DNA from 3 places in the Mesorhizobium sp. CA7 genome. Region 3 is predicted to be linked to each of the others. Evidence: predicted binding sites of a transcription regulator. Region 3 holds the regulator's gene; each other region holds the start of a gene.
The links. The regulator LexA, encoded in region 3, represses DNA repair genes until DNA is damaged. The targets are predictions, from matches to a motif close to TGTTCNNNNTGTGTTCNG.

Region 1 (5,102 bases), 370 kb from region 3:
TTGGCTGCATCCATGTCGACGATCACCGTGCCGAAGTCCGCCTCGAGTATCTCGCCGCGCAGTTCGTTGACGCTCTTTTCCAGCGTCAGAAGCTCGATGACCTCGGAGGCCGCAAAAGCCGTCCGCGTGTCCTGCAAGAACGTCCTGTCCGTCGAAACGAGCAGGATCTTCTTGGTTTTGCTACCAGATGCCATCCTCGCCAGCCCATCAATTCGATGTTGTTGATGATGTCGTCGGTGACGACACGGAGCCGGCCTTCGCACCGACGGCAGCGCTCTCGGAGCCCGGACGCTGGGCTGGCACCAGAAGCCTTGTGTTCTGGACGCCATACTTCCAGGGATCGACCATCTGCATGGCGGTGTTGGACGCCTGCGCGTTGCCGGCCGCCAAGGTCACCCCTTCGGCGCGTACATAGTCGTCGCTGGTGCAACCGCCGGCGAAACCGGCGAGCAGCAGAGCGATGCAAACGGGGATGCGCATGGCCTTAATCCTTTGGCAGATCGAGGAAGTGGCCGGACGTGGCGGCAGCCACGGGACGGGCGGCGCTGCCGTCTGCCAGCGCCACCGGACGCTTTGACGCCGAGGCGTTCACTTCCTCGGTGTTGTTCAGGAAATAGTCGGCGGGACTTGCCGGCTGGGTGCCGTCGGTCGGCTCGACCATCTTCTTCGAGGGATCGACCGGCTTGACCAAGTAGGGCGTGACGATGATCACCAGATCGGTCTCGCGCCGCTGATAGGACTTCGAGGAAAACAGCGGGCCGAGCACCGGCAGCTTGCCGATCCCCGGTACCCGCGATGTCGTGATGTCGTTCTGCGACTGCAGGAGGCCGGCGATCATGAAGCTCTGGCCGTTCTTGAGGTCGACCGATGTCCTGGCGCGGCGCACGATGAAGGCCGGAATGGAAATGCCGCTGCTGACCTGGATGGAAGCGGACGGGTCGATCGAGGACACTTCCGGCGCGATGTCGAGGCTGACCAGCCCGTCCTTCAGCACCGTCGGCGTGAAATCGAGGCCGACGCCGTACTTCTTGTAGGTGACGCTGATCTTGCCATTGTCTTCGGAAACCGGGATCGGGAACTCGCCGCCGGCAAGGAAGCTCGCCGTCTGGCCCGAACGCGCGATCAGGTTCGGCTCCGCCAGCCGCCGCGCCAGACCGCGTTCCTCCAGCGCCTTGATGGCGATGTCGATGGAAACGCCGTTCGACAGCAAGCTGCCGATGATCTCGCCTGTTCCGGCCCCCGTCAGGTTTCCCCCATCCGGGTTCAGCACGACTTTGCGGTTGCCGATGCCATAGGCGAAATTGGCTGCGTATTTGGCGCCGAGATCCTGCCCCGCCTGGCGGTTGATCTCGACGAAGCGGACATTGAGCTGCACCTGCTGCGAGGACGAGATGTTGACCGAGTTGATGACTTCCTCATTGCCGGAAAAGCGCGACGCGATCTTGCTGGCTTTGTCGGCGGCGACAGCATCATCGGCTTCGCCCGACAGCACGACGCGCCCGTTTGCCGAGCCAACCTTGATCTTGGCGTCGGGCACGCTGGCGCGGATGGTGCTGGCCAACTGGTCGGTATCCAGCGTCACCTCGATGTCGATGGTGCCGACAAGCTGCTTGTTCTGGTCGAACAGGGCAATGCCGGTAGTACCCAGGTTGTTGCCCAGCACATAGAAGGATTTATCGGTCAGCGGGTTGACGTTGGCGATCTCCGGGTCGCCGATGACGATCTGGTAGAAGGCGGCGCTCGTCATGATCGTCTTCGGCTTGCCCTTGGCGACCTTGATCGAGGCGTTCTTGTTCGCCGAGACATAGACGACGTCATTGCCAGCCCTTGCCGGCGCGGCGACGCCAAGCACTGTCGCCGCCAGCGCAATCACGCCGAGAAGACGCCATCCCCCGGTCGTCCGAAATGCATCAAACCCGAACATCTTGCCCCGTCCCCGCCGGTCCCCACCGGCTATTGCTGCAGTTCCTGCGGCGGTTGCCGCGAAGGAACCTTGTATTCCTCGACCTTGTCGCCGCGCGTCACGATCACCGTCTTGAATTTCGGCTCGTCCTGGTCCTTCGTCACCGCATTGACGAGCGAGGCCGCGCTCGCCTGCGCATTTGTGGCAACCGAACCGCCGAAGGACGAGATGGTCGTCAGCCCGCTTTCGCTGGCGCTGGCGTCGGCGGCCGACCGCAGCGACAACGACAGCGTGCCGACGGTGCGGGCAAGCGCCACCTTCTGCGCCCCGTCGTTGGTCACCTCGATGGTCACCGAATTGGCGACTTGCGGCTCGGTCTTGCGTTCATCGGCGCCCTGTCCGACCGAGAGCACCTTGGCATCGGAGACAACGATCTCGGACGTAACGGTCGAGCCGGCAGCCCCTTGAGCATTCTTGGACACTTCCTGGATGTCCCCAGCATCGCGCGTCAGCACGACGTCGACGCGGTCTCCCGGCGTGATGAAGCCGCCGACGCCGGCGATCTCGTCGGTGCGGATGGTGACGGCCCGCATTCCCGCCGACAGCATATTGGAAAGCGTGGCGCGGCCGTTCGGTCCCGACAGCTTGGTGAGCAGCACCGGTTCGTTGACCTCGATCGGCGACAGCACGACCCGGCTGCCGTCCGCAAGCAGCTTGTCGATCGTCGGGAAAGCGCCCTGCGGCAGCGAATCCTGCGGCCACGGAATCTCGGCGAGTTGCGGCCGTCCAAGCTCCATGCCGTAGCGCAGCGGCGCGTGCGCCACCACGATGGTCTTGAACTCGACCTTGGGCTGCTGCGGCGCCACGACGACCTTGACCTCGGCCTGAGCCTTCGCCTGGCTCTTGACCCAGAAATCCGCCGCAAAGATCGAGATCGCGCCGAAAACGGCGGCGATGCCGATCATGGTTATGGCCTTGCCCCTCACAATGGAACCCCTGACGCCCGTGGTCTTTTGTTAGTTGGGTCTCACGCTAGGCGTTAATGTTAAAGAATCAGGAATCCCGCGACCCGCCGATCGCCCTATTTCGGCCGGCTTGGTTATCGAATGGTTTTGAAATAAGAGACAGTTTGAATCCCTGAACGGAACAGGAACTCGTTCGCCCGCCAAAAGCGTGGCAGTATCGAGGAATGATTCGCATTACCGGACGCTAGGCCCAGCATGGACGACAGCAACGACCTCTTCGGCAAGATGGAAAAGCCGGCACAGCCGGTGCGCGCGCCCTCACGGCCCGCCGATCCGCTAGTGCAGGCAGCGAAGCGTACGACCGCCACCCGCGACGGCAGCGAGGGCTACAGCGCCGCCGATATCGAGGTGCTGGAAGGGCTCGAGCCGGTGCGGCGCCGTCCGGGCATGTATATCGGCGGCACCGACGACAAGGCGATGCACCACCTGTTCGCCGAGGTCATCGACAATTCGATGGACGAAGCGGTGGCCGGCCACGCCACCTTCATCGACGTCGAGCTTTCCGCCGACGGCTTCCTGACCGTCACCGACAACGGCCGCGGCATCCCGGTCGATCCGCATCCGAAATTCAAGAAGCCGGCGCTCGAAGTCATCATGACCACGCTGCATTCGGGCGGCAAGTTCGACTCCAAGGTTTACGAGACCTCCGGCGGCTTGCACGGCGTCGGCGTCTCGGTCGTCAATGCGCTGTCCGACCACCTCGAGGTCGAGGTCGCGCGGGGTCGTCAGCTCTACCGGCAGCGTTTTTCGCGCGGCGTCCCGGTCAGTGGATTGGAGCATCTCGGCGAGGTCCACAACCGCCGCGGCACGAAGACCCGTTTCCATCCTGACGAGCAGATTTTCGGCAAGGGCGCCGCCTTCGAACCGGCGCGCCTTTACCGCATGACGCGCTCGAAGGCCTATCTGTTCGGCGGCGTCGAGATCCGCTGGACCTGCGATCCGTCGCTGATCAAGGACAAGGATCAGACGCCGGCAAAGGCCGAGTTCCATTTCCCCGGCGGCCTCAAGGACTATCTCAAGGCGACGCTGGGCGACGAATTCCAGGTCACGCGCGAGGTTTTCGCCGGGAAGAGCGACAAGCAGGGCGGCCACGGTTCGCTCGAATGGGCTGTGACCTGGTTCGGCGGCGACGGTTTCCTCAACTCCTATTGCAACACCATTCCGACCCCCGAAGGCGGCACGCATGAGGCCGGCTTCCGCAACGTGCTGACGCGCGGGTTGCGCGCTTACGCCGACCTCATCGGCAACAAGCGCGCTTCGATCATCACCACCGATGACGTGATGATCTCGGCCGCCGGCATGCTGTCGGTGTTCATCCGCGAGCCGGAATTCGTCGGCCAGACCAAGGACAGGCTGGCGACGATCGAGGCAATGCGCATCGTCGAAAACGCCCTTCGCGACCCGTTCGACCACTGGCTGGCAGACAATCCGCAGGAAGCCTCCAAGCTTCTGGACTGGGTCATCGCGCGCGCCGACGAACGCGTGCGGCGCCGCCAGGAAAAGGAAGTCTCCCGCAAAAGCGCGGTGCGCAAGCTGCGCCTTCCGGGCAAGCTTGCCGACTGCACGCAGAACGCCGCCGCCGGCGCCGAGATCTTTATCGTCGAGGGCGACTCGGCCGGCGGCTCGGCCAAGCAGGCGCGCGACCGCGCCAGCCAGGCAGTGCTGCCGCTGCGCGGCAAGATTCTCAATGTCGCCTCCGCCGGCAACGACAAGCTTGCCGCCAACCAGCAGATTTCCGATCTCATCCAGGCGCTCGGCTGCGGCACGCGTTCCAAATATCGCGACGAGGATCTGCGCTACGACCGCGTGATCATCATGACCGACGCCGACGTCGACGGCGCGCACATCGCTTCGTTGCTGATCACCTTCTTCTATCAGGAGATGCCGAACCTGATCCGCGGCGGCCATCTCTACATGGCCGTGCCGCCGCTCTATTCGATCCGGCAAGGCGGCAAGGTCGGCTATGCCCGCGACGACGCGCACAAGGACGAGTTGCTGCGCACCGAGTTCACCGGGCGCGGCAAGGTCGAGATCGGCCGCTTCAAGGGCCTGGGCGAGATGATGGCCTCACAGCTCAAGGAGACCACGATGGATCCGAGGAAGCGCACGCTTTTGAGGGTCGACGTGATCGACGCCGAGCAGGCCACCAGGGATGCCGTCGACGCGCTGATGGG
Region 2 (5,102 bases), on a different contig from region 3:
CTGTCTCGCGTGCGGGCTGGGCGCCGCGCGGGCGATTGTCGCGACGGTTGTCGTGGCGATGGCGCGGACGCTGATGGTCGAAACGCGCCTGGCGCCACAGGAGTACAGGTTTTGGTTCCTCGGCTTCGGCTGGCGCCTCGCCGCCGGCACTATCCTCCACCTGGTGGTGGGGAGAGGTAAGAGCGTCGGCGCTTTCGGCCGACTCGGGCGCTGCCGCAATGTCCACCGCTGCGGCGTCTTCCACCGCTGCGGCCTCTTCCGTAACCTCGGCCGGAGCTTCTGCCGGCTCTGCCGTGGCAGCGTCCACCGCCACGTCCGCGACGGCTTCAGCCGGAGCTTCGGCGGCAGCCGGCTCCGAGCCCCCGACCGTTACCTCCGCGACCGTATCAGTTGCCGCGGCTTGTGCCTCTGCCTCCCGCGCGGCGCGCGCGGCATTATCCGCGGCGAGCTTGGCCGCGGCCGCTTCGCGGGCGGCGTCGTCCAGCGCGTCGAGCTTCGCCTTAACCTCGGCGGCCGGCTTGGCCTCCGAGCGATAGCCGAGACCTTTCAGGATCTCCTCCATGTCGTCGGCCGTGGCGCCGAGGATCGACATCATCGGCGGCGTCACCATGAAGGCGTGACCGTCATAGGCGCCGTCTGGACGCTGGCCGAGGCCGGGCTTCCAGTTGGTCGCCGGGCGAATGAGGTCGGCAAGCCGCTCGAGGATATCGACGCGCACGGCGCGGCGGCCGAGATTGCGGTAGCCGGCGAGCTTGTAGAAGGTCTTGTCGAAGGCCGGGTCGATGACCACGGAGGTGCGGCCGGAGGCCAGCGCATGCACCACATCGCCGAAGCCGGGCTTGTCCTTGCCGTCGTTCTTCAGCGCCCACAGCAACGTCACTAGGCCAGCCGGCGCCGGCTTGATCAGCGCCGGCACGAAGACATGGTAGGCGCCGAAGCGGACGCCGAGGCGGCGAAGCGCTGCGCGGCCTTCCTGGTCGAGCGACTTCATCTCCTCCGCGATGTCGCGGCGATTGATCAGGCCGAAATGCTCGACCAGCTGGAAGGCGATGCCGCGCGCGATGCCGGCGAGCTGGTCGGCATTCTTCAGGTCGACCAGCGGCTTCAAAAGCGTTTCGATCTGGAAATTGACGAAACGCTCGGCGCGCGCCGCGACCTTGTCGCGAGCGGGGCCGGTCAGCTGCTCGTCGGCAAGCAGAACCAGGCGCGGCTTCAGCGCCTCGTCGGCGGCGACCAGCGTGCCGATCGGCGCCCCGATCCAGCGCAGGACGCCGTCCGAGCCCAAAGCCAGGTCGCCATTGGCGCAGGCGGCAAAGCGCTCGGCGCGCGCCTCGAACTCGGCCGCGAGCGCCTTCTGGGCGGCGGTGCGCACCGCCTTGGCGTCCTCGCCGCCGGCGCTCTGGTCGGCGGTGAAGCGGAACCCCTGCAACTCGCCGACATGATGGCCTTCGACGAGGACGGTTCCGGAGGGGCTGATTTCGGCTTCAGGCATGGTATTTTCTCTAAGGCGCCGCATGAGGACGGAAGTCCTGCGGTCTACGAAGCGTTTCGTCAACCGCTCATGCAGCGCATCCGACAATCTGTCTTCGATTTCGCGCGTCTTTTCCTGCCAGTGTAGCTGATCGGCCAGCCAGCCCGGGCGGTTGGAGACGAAAGTCCAGGTGCGGATCTGCGCGATCCGGTGCGATAGCGTGTCGATATCGCCTTCCGTCGTGTCGGCGCGCCGCACTTGCTCGGCCATGTAATTCTCATCGACATGGCCGTGACGTGCAAGGTCCATATAGATCGAGGCGATAAGATCGGCATGCTGTGCCGGCGCGATCTTGCGATAGTCGGGGAGCGCGCAGGCTTCCCAAAGCAGCGCCACGCGCTCCTTGCCGGTGGCCAAATCGCGGATGTCGCCGTCGCGCGACAGCTGTTCCAGCGCCTGCGCGTCGACGGCCGGCAGCGCGCGGGTCAAGCCTTCGACCGGCGCATTGGCCTCGATCGAGCGCTTCAGCGCATCGAGGCTGGAAAAGTCGAAATCGGCGGTGCGCCACTGCAGCACCTTCACCGGATCGAAATCGTGTCCCTCGATCTTGGCGACCAGATCCTCGTCGAACGGGTCGACCTGGCCGGTGACGCCGAACGTTCCGTCGCGCAGGTGCCGGCCGGCGCGGCCGGCGATCTGGCCAAGCTCGGCGGCGGTCAGGTTGCGGTATTGATAGCCGTCGAACTTGCGGTTCTGAGCGAAGGCGACGTGATCGAGATCGAGGTTCAGGCCCATGCCGATGGCGTCGGTGGCGACGAGATAGTCGACATCGCCGGACTGGAAGATCTCCACCTGGGCATTTCGGGTGCGCGGGGAAAGAGCGCCGAGCACGACGGCAGCACCCCCCTGCTGGCGGCGGATCAGCTCGGCGATCGCATAGACCTCGTCGGCCGAGAAGGCGACGATCGCCGTGCGCCGCGGCAACCGGGTAAGCTTCTTCGAGCCGGCATAGGCAAGGTGCGAGAGCCGCGGCCGCGTCACCACCGACACACCCTTCAACAGGCGCTGCAGGATGCCATGCATGGTGGCCGCGCCCAGGAGCAGCGTCTCCTGGCGGCCGCGCAGATGCAGGATGCGATCGGTGAAGATATGGCCGCGTTCGAGATCGCCGGCGAGCTGCACCTCGTCGATGGCGACGAAGGCGGCGTCGGTCTCGCGCGGCATCGCCTCGACGGTGCAAACCGAATATCTTGCGCCGGCGGGCACGATCTTCTCCTCGCCGGTGATCAGCGCCACCTTGTGGGTGCCGACCTTCTCGCAGACGCGCGCATAGACCTCGCGGGCGAGCAGCCTCAGCGGTAGGCCGATGACACCGGTTTCATGCGCGACCATGCGCTCGATGGCGAGATGCGTCTTGCCGGTGTTGGTCGGGCCCAGTACGGCCGTCACGTCGCGGCCCGAAAGGATCAGCGGCTGGGAGTGTTTCGGCTGGATGTTCATCGGCTCGGAAATAAGGTTTCTGCCGCCCGTAGTCTGAAGCACGGCGCTGCCGCCGCGTGTGACAGGCGACACATAGGGACTTCGGGCGTGAAGCGAAAGCGGAATGTTCCCTCGCGAACAGGCTATGCCGGAGGGAGCAGCCAAAATCGGCCGCTTGTTAACAGCTGGAACGAGTCTGGAACGAATCAGCGACGAATCGGTGACTCGTTCTGATTCAGGGTTTGTTCACGGCTATATGTGGATTTTTTGACGGTGAGTCTCACCACATGCTGAATCTCCGAATTGGCCCAATTCCTGCTTGGCCTCGGCCGGATGCGAAGCGCCGTTAACCTTTGCCGGGGAACAGTCCCAGGCTGTTTGAGCCCACCAGGCAAACTTATGAAATTGTTGATCTTTCCTACCGGCGGTTAACCATTGCAGCGCCGATTGAAGCTCCAGCCGTTAACTTTCCGGCCAAAGCCGGAACGAATCGGCGACGAATCAGCGATCCGGCGGTTTTCCCGGTTTGTTCACCCCTAGATATGGTGTTATCCACAGCTTGCCCACCGAGGATTCACAGCTTGTCGCAGCGGTTATGCACAGAGCGTGGCTGCGGCCGTTAACTTTTGCGTGCCGAATTGAGGCAAGGTGTCGCGCCGGCCTGCCGGCGAACAAAAAAGGCGGCTCCGGTGCCGGAGCCGCCTTTGGCGGTAAATGGTGTCGGGCGACCTACTGGGGTGTCAGGCGAAATACTGGCCGCCATTGGCGGTGATGGTCGAGCCGGTGATGAAGCCGGCTTCGTCGGAAGCCAGGAAGACGACGCAGCGCGCGATCTCTTCCGGCTCGCCGAGGCGACCGACCGGGATCTGAGCGATGATCGACTCCCGTACTTTTTCCGGCACGGCCATGACCATGTCGGTGGCGATGTAGCCGGGGCAGACGACATTGACTGTGATGCCGGCGCGAGCCCCCTCTTGAGCCAGCGCCTTGGTGAAGCCGATATCGCCGGCTTTCGAGGCCGAATAATTGACCTGGCCCATCTGACCCTTCTGGCCGTTGATCGAGGAAATGGTGATGACGCGGCCGAACTTGCGGTCGCGCATGCCGCTCCACAAAGGATGCGTCATGTTGAAGACGCCGGACAGGTTGGTGTCGATCACTTCCTTCCACTGTGCGGGCGTCATCTTGTGGAACATGGTGTCGCGAGTAATGCCGGCATTGTTGACCAGCACGGAGACCGGGCCGAGATCGGCCTCCACCTGCTTGATGCCTGCGGCGCAGGCCTCGTAGTCGGCGACGGACCATTTGTAGACGGGGATACCTGTCTCGGCCTTGAATTTCTGGGCCGCCTCGTCATTGCCGGCATAGTTCGCCGCGACCGAATAGCCGGCGGTCTTCAAGGCGACCGATATCGCCGCGCCGATGCCGCGTGTTCCGCCCGTGACGATTGCTACTTTGGTCATGTGTGCTCCTCCCTGTTGATCGGAGGAGCGAATAGGGAGTAGCGAATAGCGAGTAGGGGATTGAAGCCTGCTGCGCCGACGCCGTTTTCCCTATTCGCTACTCCCTATTCGCTATTCGCTCAGTTCAGCGCTTCCACGCACATTGCAACGCCCATGCCGCCGCCGATGCACAGCGTAGCAAGGCCCTTCTTGGCGCCGCGGCGACGCATCTCGTAGACCAGCGTGTTGAAGACGCGGGCGCCCGAAGCGCCGATCGGATGGCCGATGGCGATGGCGCCGCCGTTGACGTTGACGATCGAGGGATCCCAGCCCATGCCCTTGTTGACGGCGCAGGCCTGCGCGGCGAACGCCTCGTTGGCCTCGACGAGGTCGAGGTCCTTGACCGACCAGCCGGCCTTCTCCAGCGCCCGCTTCGAAGCGGGAATAGGCCCCGTGCCCATGATTGCCGGATCGACGCCGGCGGTCGCCCAGGAGGCGATGCGCACCAGCGGGGTGATGCCGCGCCGCACGGCCTCGGCCTCGGTCATCAGCAGCGCGCCGGCGGCGCCGTCATTGATGCCCGACGCGTTGGCGGCGGTGACCGTGCCGTCCTTGTCGAAAGCAGGCTTCAGCTTGGTCATGGCGTCGAGCGTCGCGCCGTGCCGGATGTACTCGTCCTGGTCGACGACGGTGTCGCCCTTCTTGCCCTT
Region 3 (5,102 bases):
GGAAGCCGGCGCTGAATGCAGCGTGCTCATGCTGCGCTAGGCGTCGACGAAGTCGATCCTGATACGTCGACGAAGTCGATCGTAGCCCTTATTCGTCCACCAGCGTACGGGTCAGGGGATGATCCGGGTCGGCGAGGCCATCGACAATGTTGAAATGATGTCGGTCCGGCTCGACCACTGAACGGGTGGAGGCGCCGAGCCCGGTCCAGATGTTGGCGAGCAACGCGCTCTGGCGCAGGAATTCCGCACGCTCGCCGCCGCCGGCCCAGCAGGTGATGCAGGCTCCCTGTCGAGGCCGCAACAATGCCGGGCTTTCGCTCCGCGCTTCCGGCTCGTCGATGTTCAGGGTCTCGTTCAGCGCTGTGAACATCAGCGGCCGAAGGTCGTGCAGGCCTGAAATCGAAACGACCTGGCGTATGCGCCGCGCCACATCGGATGATAGCGGTGAGACCGTGGTCACCATTCGGCTGGCGAGATGCCCGCCGGCCGAGTGCCCGGTCAGCATCAGCGGACCATCGACCATGGCCGCCGCCTTCTCGATCGCTGCCGCGGCCTCGCCGACTATGCCGCTGATCCTGGTCTGCGGGCACAGCGTGTAGGAGGGCATGGCGACGGCAAAGCCGCGGCCGAGCGCGCCTCCAGCCAGATGCGACCAGGAGCTCTTGTCCGACTCCATCCAATAGCCGCCGTGGATGAACACGACGAGCCCCCTTGGCGCCGCAGACGGGAGAAACAGGTCGAAGCGCTTGCGCGGCGCTTCGCCGTAGACAACATCGAGCCGCGCCCTGCCCTCTGACAGCAGCCTTTCGCGAAACGCCCGCGCCGGCCGATCCCACGCAGCCGGCCAGCGGTCGCCGCCCGCGATATTGGCGCCATTTGCATAGGCGTCATCCCAGTCGACAATACGATGTCCCAGCAACGGTGTCTCCGCGATCAGGTCATTTGTTCGGCATCGCCGATTCAAAGTCAGGTAACGGTTGTTTTGACGGCAAAGCGTGCGTCTTGCCAGATGCCAGTGCGCAGGATGTCCTCCAGCACCTCGACCGCATCCCAGACATCGCGGTAGCCGACATAGAGCGGCGTGAAGCCGAAACGGATGGTGGATGGCGCGCGGAAATCGCCGATCACGCCGCGCTCGATCAAGGCGCGCATCACCTGGTAGCCATTTGGATGGGCGAACGATACCTGGCTGCCGCGTTCTGCGCCTGAGCGCGGGCTCTCCAGCTCAAGACCGAAGCCGCCGCATCTGGCCTCGACAAGCCGGATGAACAGGTCCGTCAGCGCGACGCTTTTTCTCCGCACGGCCCTTATGTCGACATCGTTCCACATATCCAGCGCCCCTTTCAGCGCGCGCATCGACAGCACCGGTTGCGTTCCGCACAGGAACCGCCGGATGCCCGTGCGCGCAGCGTAGCCCTGCTCGAACGCGAAAGGCCGGGCATGGCCCCACCAGCCGCTGAGCGGCTGGCGAATGTCGCGGTGATGGCGGCTCGCGGCGTAGATGAAGGCCGGTGAGCCCGGCCCGCCATTGAGATACTTGTAGGTGCAGCCAATGGCGAAATCGGCATTAGAGCCGTCGAGATCCACCGGCAGCGCACCCGCCGTGTGGCAGAGGTCCCACACGATCAGCGCACCGGCTTCATGAGCCTTGCGGGTGAGCGCCGCCATGTCGCGCAGCCGGCCGGATTTGTAGTTGACGTGGTTGACCAGGATGACCGCGACGCGATCGTCAACCAGTTCCTCAATCGTCGGGGCATCGGTGCCTTCGAGCCGCAGCACCGTGCCGGGCCGCGTCGATGCGACGCCTTCCGCCATGTAGAGGTCGGTCGGAAAGCTGTCGCCCTCGGCAACGATCACCGAACGCTCGGGCAGCATTGCAAGTGCCGCATGCAGGACCTTGTAGATATTGATCGAAGTCGTGTCGCAAACGACCGTCTGGCCGGGTTTCGCGCCGATCAGGCGCCCTAGCTGGTCACCCAACTCGATGGGCATATCGAACCAGCCGGCGGTGTTCCAGGCGCGGATGAGATCCCGCGCCCATTCCTGCCTCGCGGCAGTCTCGATCTCGCTGAAGGCGTCGATCGAAGCAGCGCCCAGCGAATTGCCGTCGAGGTATATGACGTCTTCCGGCAAGACGAAGCGATCGCGCATGGCGCGCAGCGGATCCGCGGCATCCATCGCCTCGACTTCGGCGAGATCAGGAATTCCCCTCATTGTGCTGCCGCCTCCATTTCGATCTGGCCAAGGGGGTTGTCTCACCACCGTCGGCGACAGGGCAAGAACCTTTGGTCCTATGTTAGCTGGTCCATAGACGGCGAAGACTGCGGATCGGAACTTCGCCAAGGTTGGCATTTTGGGTTCGTTTCGTTCACGGTGCCACGCGCTTACGGTAGAGCCGACGTGATCCCAACCACGGCTTCGTGATCGTGGCGGGTTGTATTTCAGCGTAAGGGGAACTCCAAAATCGAGCGAAATCAATGCCGCTGCCCCACGAGGGGCAGCCGGCCGTCACCGGATACGACATTGTTTCGGCAGCCTTAACAAATTCACTAAACTTTAAACGGTTGCGGAACACAACTGGAACAGATAGTGTTTGTTCTGGGTTTGTTTTTCTGATTCTGGTTTCAGAACCCGTGGGGGCCGCCGATGCTGACGCGCAAACAACATGAACTCCTGATGTTCATCCATGAACGCCTGAAGGAGAGCGGGATTCCTCCATCCTTCGATGAGATGAAGGAGGCGCTCGACCTTGCCTCCAAGTCCGGCATCCACCGGCTGATCACGGCGCTGGAAGAACGCGGCTTCATTCGCCGGCTGCCGAACCGGGCGCGCGCGCTGGAAGTGCTGCGCCTGCCCGACTCAATCGCGCCTGGCCTGAATGCCGCGAAGAAGTTTTCGCCGAGCGTCATCCAGGGCGGCCAAGGCAATCTCAGTCGCCAGGTCAAGCCGACGACGCCATCGCGCACTCCGACGCCAAGCAATGACGACGAGGCCGCGGCGGCCGTATCCATTCCGGTGATGGGCCGCATCGCCGCCGGCGTGCCGATTGACGCCATCCAGCACCAGACGCATTCGATCTCGGTGCCGCCGGACATGATCATGGGCGGCGAGCATTACGCGTTGGAGGTCAAGGGCGACTCGATGATCGAGGCCGGCATCTTCGATGGCGACACCGTCATCATCCGCAATGCCAACACCGCAAGCCCGGGCGAGATCGTGGTGGCGCTGGTCGACGATGAGGAGGCGACGCTTAAGCGTTTCCGCCGCAAGGGTGCCTCGATCGCGCTCGAGGCCGCCAACCCGGCCTATGAGACCCGGATCTTCGGACCGGACCGGGTCAAGGTTCAGGGCAAGCTCGTCGGACTTATTCGCCGCTACTGAGCAGAACTGCTCGCCGTCTTCGCCCGGACGACAATCTATTGGGCCGGTGCGGCGGCTGGTTTTTCCGGCTGCTTATAGGGCGCCAGTCCCCTCGCCTCGCGCGTGTATTTCCGCTGCTCGTGCCAGGGTCGGTATGGTTCTACGACCGCGTAGCGGACGGTTGGCCGCGCGGTTGCCGATTGCGGATCGAAGAAAACGGCGGCGCTGCCGTCGCGCGCCAGCTGCCGCTTGGTGACGACGAGCACACGCGGATCGCGGCAAGGGTTATAGGCCGTGGCGTCGTTGATGACGATGAGGTCGGCGAAGCCGCAGGCCGGCCGGGCGGTGTCGCGGGTCTCGGCGAGCGCGACGATCGCGCCGGAAGGATGCCGACCGATGCAGAGATCGCCGCTGCAATAGAAGGGCGAGCCGGGCGGCAGGTCGACGGGATCGGCAATGTCCAGCGTATCTTTGGCGAACCTTTCCGGGGGCACGATCTCCTCGGCTTTCAGCGCCCGTTTCCAGTTGTCGGTGGTGAACTCGTTGGAGCGTTCGCGATTGACGGCAAGCTCGCCGCCGCCGATCGGCATCGCCACCAGATGCGCATCCTCCGAGATAAGCACGTCCGGTGTGCGGACGTGCGAAATGGCCAGCAGCGCAGCGAGCGCGAAAGGTACGGCGGCAAGCCTCAGCCAGGTGGTAGCCATGGTCGCGATGACCAGCGCGACCGTCGCCAGCAGCACCGACTGGATCGAGATCAGCCCGACGGCGTCGACCGGTGAGCGCTCGGAAATCCATGCCGAAATGGTGATCATCGCCGTCAGGCCTTTGCCCATGACAAAGAGGAAGGGACCGTCTAAGCCGAAGGGCATGGCCAGCGCGCTCAGCACGGCGAACGGCATGACGACCAATGAGACGATCGGCATGACCGCCAGATTGGCCAGCAGGCTGAGCGGCGACACCCGCTGGAAGTGCCAGATGGCAAACAACAATGTCGCGCTGCCCGCGATGAGCGACGTCACGGCGGCGCCACCCGCTCCAATCGCCAGTTTTCGCGATAGGAACCCGAGAAACGAACGCTTTGCCGGCGGCGCGGTCGTTTTGCCGGCGCGATAGTCGGCAAAGCCGGCATAGGCGCCGACCAGGGCGGCGGTGGCAGCGAAGGACATCTGGAAGCTCGGGCCGACCACTTCATGCGGCGAGACCAGGATGACGGCGATGGCAGAGATCGCCAGGTTGCGCATGGTCAGCGCTGCGCGGTCGAAAAGCACGGCGACCAGCATCACGCCAAGCATGATGAAGCTTCGCTCGGCCGCCACCACGATGCCGGAGATCACGAGATAGGCGGCGATCGACGCCAGCGCGATGCCAGCGGCATATTTCTTCACCGGCCGGCGCGACGAGAAATCCGGAAACAGCGCGAAGGCGCCCCGTAGCAGGACCATGATCGTGCCGGCGACCAGCGCCATGTGCAGGCCGGAGATCGAAATGATGTGGTAGATGCCGGTCCGCCGCATCGACTCGTTGATTTGTTCCGGAATGCCGGCACGAACGCCGACGATCAGCGCCGCCGCGATCTCGCCCTCGGAACCCCCGATGCTGCTCCTGATGTGGTCGGCAATCCCCTCGCGAGCATTTTCTATGGCCGATGCCACGCGCGCGCCAAACGGCACTTCCGTTGCCGCAGTCGGGGTCGGCGCGACAAGTTTCGGATCGCCCAGGAAAAAGCCGCTGGCGCCGAT

Region 1: the regulator LexA is predicted to act here: its motif matches at 3,041-3,058, upstream of parE (DNA topoisomerase IV subunit B).
Region 2: the regulator LexA is predicted to act here: its motif matches at 3,137-3,154, upstream of LB552_RS18035 (helicase-related protein).

The regions. Positions count from the first base shown of each region.
Region 1 is NZ_JAIUHH010000001.1:478,553-483,654, forward strand. It holds gene LB552_RS02310 (CpaE family protein) at 1-194, opposite strand, end outside; gene LB552_RS02315 (hypothetical protein) at 208-480, opposite strand; gene LB552_RS02320 (type II and III secretion system protein family protein) at 485-1,924, opposite strand; gene cpaB (Flp pilus assembly protein CpaB) at 1,954-2,868, opposite strand; gene parE (DNA topoisomerase IV subunit B) at 3,124-5,102, shown strand, end outside.
Region 2 is NZ_JAIUHH010000009.1:165,115-170,216, forward strand. It holds gene LB552_RS18035 (helicase-related protein) at 1-2,971, opposite strand, end outside; gene LB552_RS18040 (beta-ketoacyl-ACP reductase) at 3,691-4,413, opposite strand; gene LB552_RS18045 (acetyl-CoA C-acetyltransferase) at 4,533-5,102, opposite strand, start outside.
Region 3 is NZ_JAIUHH010000001.1:107,364-112,465, forward strand. It holds gene glp (gephyrin-like molybdotransferase Glp) at 1-40, shown strand, start outside; gene LB552_RS00475 (alpha/beta hydrolase) at 89-919, opposite strand; gene kynU (kynureninase) at 967-2,214, opposite strand; gene lexA (transcriptional repressor LexA) at 2,647-3,381, shown strand; gene LB552_RS00490 (ComEC/Rec2 family competence protein) at 3,417-5,102, opposite strand, start outside.